2 regions of the Cellulomonas sp. NS3 genome follow, and region 2 is predicted to be linked to the other one. Evidence: riboswitches for the same ligand, from Rfam matches in the RefSeq annotation. Region 2 holds a riboswitch; the other holds the start of a gene.
What was found. Region 2 has a riboswitch for S-adenosylmethionine ahead of NXY84_RS19275 (DUF1737 domain-containing protein). Riboswitches for the same ligand answer to the same signal wherever they lie in the genome.

Region 1: linked by a shared signal. The riboswitch ahead of NXY84_RS01005 (methylenetetrahydrofolate reductase) and the one ahead of NXY84_RS19275 (DUF1737 domain-containing protein) in region 2 are both predicted to bind S-adenosylmethionine.

Annotation. Positions count from the first base shown of each region.
Region 1 covers NZ_CP103289.1:207,076-209,519, forward strand. The annotation lists gene metE (5-methyltetrahydropteroyltriglutamate--homocysteine S-methyltransferase) at 1-230, opposite strand, end outside; gene NXY84_RS01005 (methylenetetrahydrofolate reductase) at 244-1,338, opposite strand; SAM riboswitch class I at 1,406-1,500, opposite strand; gene NXY84_RS01010 (histidine phosphatase family protein) at 1,697-2,356, opposite strand.
Region 2 covers NZ_CP103289.1:4,254,731-4,257,174, reverse strand. The annotation lists gene NXY84_RS19285 (O-succinylhomoserine sulfhydrylase) at 1-495, opposite strand, end outside; gene NXY84_RS19280 (rhodanese-like domain-containing protein) at 492-917, opposite strand; gene NXY84_RS19275 (DUF1737 domain-containing protein) at 914-1,201, opposite strand; SAM riboswitch class I at 1,206-1,306, opposite strand; SAM riboswitch class IV at 1,425-1,540, shown strand; gene NXY84_RS19270 (aminotransferase class V-fold PLP-dependent enzyme) at 1,579-2,444, shown strand, end outside.

The sequences.
Region 1 (2,444 bases), 730 kb from region 2:
GCGCTCGGGATCGCGGGCACGTCGGTGCGCAGGCCGAGGCCGGCGAGGTGCGTGCGGGTGCGCTTGCGCAGGTCGGCGGCGACCGCCTCGACCTCCTCGGCGGACGTCTTGCCGGCCCAGAACGCCTCGATGGCCTTCTTCAGCTCGCGGCGGGGCCCGATGCGCGGGTAGCCGAGGATCGTCCCGGCGGGGAACTCGGGCAGCGCGGACGCGGGGGTGGTGCTGGTCATCGTGGGTCCTCGATCAGTTCGTGGGGGCGGGGACGGGGCTGGGTGTGCCGGCCTGCGGCCTGGGGGAGCGGTCGGGAGCTGTCGGAGCCCCGCCGCCGAGGTGTGCACCCTCGAGCAGGTCCAGCGCGGCATGGTGGGTGTTGAAGGTGTAGACGTGGACGCCCGGGGCGCCCCCGTCGAGCACGGCGTTCACGAGGTCGACGCTCACGCGGATGCCGACACGGTGGCGCTCGGCGTCGTCCTCGACCGAGCCGAGCCGCTCGAGCAGCGGCCGGGGGACCGGGACGCCGGTGAGCGCCTCGACCCGCAGGAGCCGGGCGGGGTCCGTCGTCGGGATGATGCCCGGGATGATCGGGATCGTGACGCCGGCCTCGCGCGCCTCGGCGACGAGCTCGAGGTAGCTGCCCGCGTCGAAGAAGACCTGCGTGATCGCGAAGTCGGCGCCGGCCTCCTGCTTGGCGAGCAGCGCCGCGACGTCCTGCGCCCGGGTGCTGCCCGTGCCGGCGTTGCCGCGCGGGAACGCGGCGACGGCGATCGACAGGGGCCGCACGGTCGCGCGGACCTTCTGCGCGAGGCTCGCACGGCAGCGGCGCTCCTCGATCTCGCGGAGCAGCGCGACGAGCTCGCTCGCGGTCTCGAGGCCCTCGGGGTGCGGGCGCCAGTCCGGCTGGTCGGCCGGCGGGTCGCCGCGGAGCGCGAGGAAGGACCGGACGCCCTCGTCGAGGAACTCCTCGACGACCGCGGTGACCTCGGCGCGCGAGGTCCCGACGCAGGTCAGGTGCGCGATGGGGTTGAGCGACGTCTCGCGCAGCAGGCGGCGGACGAGCCCTCGCGTGGTGTCGCGCGTCTTGCCCGACGCCCCGTAGGTCACCGAGACGAAGTCGGGGCGGGCCTCGCCGAGCGCCTGGATCGTCGCCCACAGCTTCGGGGCGGCGTCCGGGTTGCGCGGCGGGAACAGCTCGAACGACACCGTCGGCCGGTCGACCGGCGCCAGCACGTCGCGCGCACCCGGGGCCGGGCGGACCGAGTCGCCGGTGAAGGTGTCGCGCGGGGCGGGGGGTGCGTCGGGCGCGGCGTCGGGCGCGGCGTCGGTCACGGGCGCGCTCATGAGGCGGTCCGGTGCGGGGTGGCCGCCCGGGAGGGTCGCAGACACGGGGACGTGCACGTCATCGTCAACTCCATCGAACCTGGCGGAAGCACCCACACCCTCGTGAGAGGGGGGTTGCTGCGGCGTCGACGAGCCAGGACTCTCGGCCGCTCTGGATGGTGAGCCGAGCATAGGGCCGGTCCCGCATGCTGAGCAATGCCTCTCACCAACCGAGATGAGCCCGTCCACGGCTCGGCGGTCTGCCCGTGACCTGGGGCGCGCCGCCGCGAGGACGCGACCCCGTGACGTGTGCGCCGAGCGGTGCTCGTCGGGCGGCGTGCGGGTCGGCCTGGGCGGTGCGGGTCGGGCGGCGTGCGGGTCAGGCGATCGAGGCTACCGGGGTCGGCGCGCGCATCGGGCGGGCCGCCACGTGGCCCTGGCCGGCGACGTCGACCGCGACGCTCGTCAGGCGCGCCGACCCGTCGGGCTCGATCTGGACGGTGGAGACCGACGCGTTGGGCAGCGGGACGAGGCCGACCTCGTCGACCGTCGCGAGGTACGCGCCGAGCGCGAGCCCGTGCCCGACGACGAGGACGTGCCCGCCGTCGTCGTGCTGCGCGGCGATGCGGGCGAACACGTCCCGGGTCCGGTGCATGAACTCGGCCCCGGGCTCCCCGCCGGGCAGCCCCGGGTGCCGGCCTGCGAGGACCTCCGTGACGAGCTCGGGCCACGAGACGACCTCGTCGAGCACCCCTTCGTGCTTCCGCTCGTAGATGCCGAAGCTGTACTCGAGCAGCCCGGGATCGGTGCGCAGGCGGACCTCGGGGTGGGGGCGGAGCAGCTCGACGGCGGTCGCGACGGCCCGGCCCGAGGGCGAGGACCACGCCGCGGTGAACGGGGTGCCGGCGAGGTGCCGGGCGGTGGTGCGGACGCCCGCGCGGCCGTCGCGCGTGAGCGGCGAGTCGCAGCGTCCCTGCATGATCCGTCGTGCGTTGAAGTAGGTGCGCCCGTGGCGGACGAGCGTCAGCGTGAGGGTCATCGGTGCCCCGCTCTCTCTCGTTGTCGCTCCGACGCTAAGGAGCACGCATGTCGGGCGGACGACGCAGGCATGACGAACAGGCGACGAT
Region 2 (2,444 bases):
GTCGGCCGGCGTCGCGAGCGCCTCCTCCCACTGCGCGAGCACGTGCCCGTCGACGTAGTCGGTGGTCACGCCCCACTTCGCCAGGATGTCGTCGAGGATCACGACGGTCGACCCGAACAGCGCGCGCGACGCGACGACGCGCGAGCCCGAGCGGACGAGCGCGGCGAGGGCCGTGAAGACCGCCGACATGCCGGTCGCGGTGGCGTACGCCGCCTCGGCGCCGTCGAGCAGGCGCAGGCGCTCCTCGAACGTCGAGACCGTCGGGTTGGAGTAGCGCGAGTACAGGAACCGGTCGACGTCGCCGGCGAACGCCGACTCCGCCTCGCCGGCCGACCCGTACACGTACCCCTGGGTCAGGAACAGGACCTCGGACGTCTCGCCGAACTCGGTGCGCACGAGCCCGCCCCGCACGGCGAGCGTGTCGGGGCGCAGCGTGCTGCGGTCGACCGAGCGGTCGTCCCAGTCGAACGGTCCGGGCGTGCGGCGGGCGCTCACCGCTGCCGCCAGGGGAGCCCGGCGGCGCGCCAGCCGGTCGCCCCGCGCTGCCCGTCCGGGCCGACGCCACCCTCGAAGCCGTCGAGCACGTTGTACGCGGGGCCCAGGCCGGCCGCGGTGGCGAGCTTCGCGGCGCCGACCGAGCGCACGCCCGAGCGGCACAGGAACACCACGGGACGGTCGTCGCCGGGTTCGAGGCCGCTCGCGCGCAGCTCGTCCACGAACGCCGGGTTGGGCCGGCCGGTGCCGTCGACCCACTCGACGAACGCCGCCGGGCGCCCGGTGGCGGACGTGTCGGGGACGCCGATCGTCGCCCACTCGCCGTCGGTGCGGACGTCGACGAGCAGCGCGCGCTCGTCGTGCTCCAGCAGCTCCCACGCCTGCTGCGGGGTCAGGTCACCCGCGTAGCCGCCGGCGCTCATGCGGGGAGCACCTGGGCGCGCGGCACGGGGACCGGGCCGGTGGTGGGCACCGGGTCGGGCAGGACGACGGCCTGCGCGACGATCACCCGGGTGCCGTCGAACGTCGCGGCCGGGCCGCCGTGCAGCACGTAGCCCTCGGCCAGCGCGGCGCTGACGCGCTCGCAGAACGAGCGGTCGTCGGGCCCGGTCAGGAGCCGGTAGCGCAGGGGCTCCGGCTCGGGGGTGCCAGTGCCGGGCTCGCCGGTGCCGCCGGTCCCGGTCGTCGGGTCGGGTGCGTCGCTCATGTCGCCTCCATCGGTCCTGGCGGTAGCACCCTGTTCCAGGCACGTGGTGCCTGCGGGTTGCTGCGGCGTCGTCGAGCCAGATCTCTCGGCCGCTCTGGATGGTGACGGCGATCGTAGGCTCACGTCCGGCCGCGGTCCAAGCCTCGACCCCGCACGGTCCGCCATGCGAGACGCCGTGCCCACCCGTTGACACCGGCGGTCCCTCCCGGGGATTCTCGGTCCAGGTCATGAGTGCCAGCACGAAGCCCCGGCTTGCTGGCCGGCAACCCTCCTCCGCGGTGGGGTGCCCCGGGTGACGACCTGGCCGTGCCGCCGATCGGCGGACGGCAAGCGCGGGGTCCTCACCACGGGTCCCCACCGACCTGTCGAGGAGCACCATGTCCGTGATCACCGAGGCCACCACCTGTGCGACGACGACGCCGGCGCCGCTGGACGGGATCCTGCCCGTCGTCGGCGGGGACACGCAGGTGCCGCTGCTCGACGGCACGAGCCGCACCTACGCCAACCTCGACTACGCGGCCAGCGCCCCCGCGCTCGAGGCCGTCGCGGCGCGCGTGACCGAGGTCCTGCCGCTGTACGCGTCCGTGCACCGCGGCGCCGGCTACCTGTCGCAGGTGTCCACCGCGCTGTACGAGGCGTCGCGCCAGACGATCGCGCGGTTCGTCGGCGCCCGCGCGGACGACGTCGCGATCATCACCCGGAACACGACCGACGCGCTCAACCTGCTCGCGGGCGTCGTCCCGGCCGGCGCCGACGGGACGCCGGGGCGGGTGCTCGTGCTGGACGTCGAGCACCACGCGAACCTGCTGCCGTGGGGCCAGGGCCCGGACCGCGCGTCGACCGTCGTGCCGATCGCCGGCACCGTCGCCGAGACGCTCGAGGTGCTCGCCCGCGAGCTCGCCGCGCAGCCGCACGCGCTCGTCGCGCTGACCGGGGCGTCGAACGTCACGGGGGAGGCGCTGCCGCTCGACGAGGTCGTGCGCCTCGCCCACGCCGCCGGCGCGCGGGTCGTGGTCGACGGCGCGCAGCTCGTCCCGCACCGCGGCTTCGACCTCGCCGCGACCGGGGCCGACTACGTCGCGTTCTCGGGGCACAAGACGTACGCGCCGTTCGGTGCGGGTGCGCTCGTCGGCCGGCGCGACTGGCTCGACGCGGGCGAGCCGTACCTCGCGGGCGGCGGCGCGGTGCGGGACGTGCGCGCAGACCGCACGGTCTGGCAGCCCGCACCGGCGCGGCACGAGGC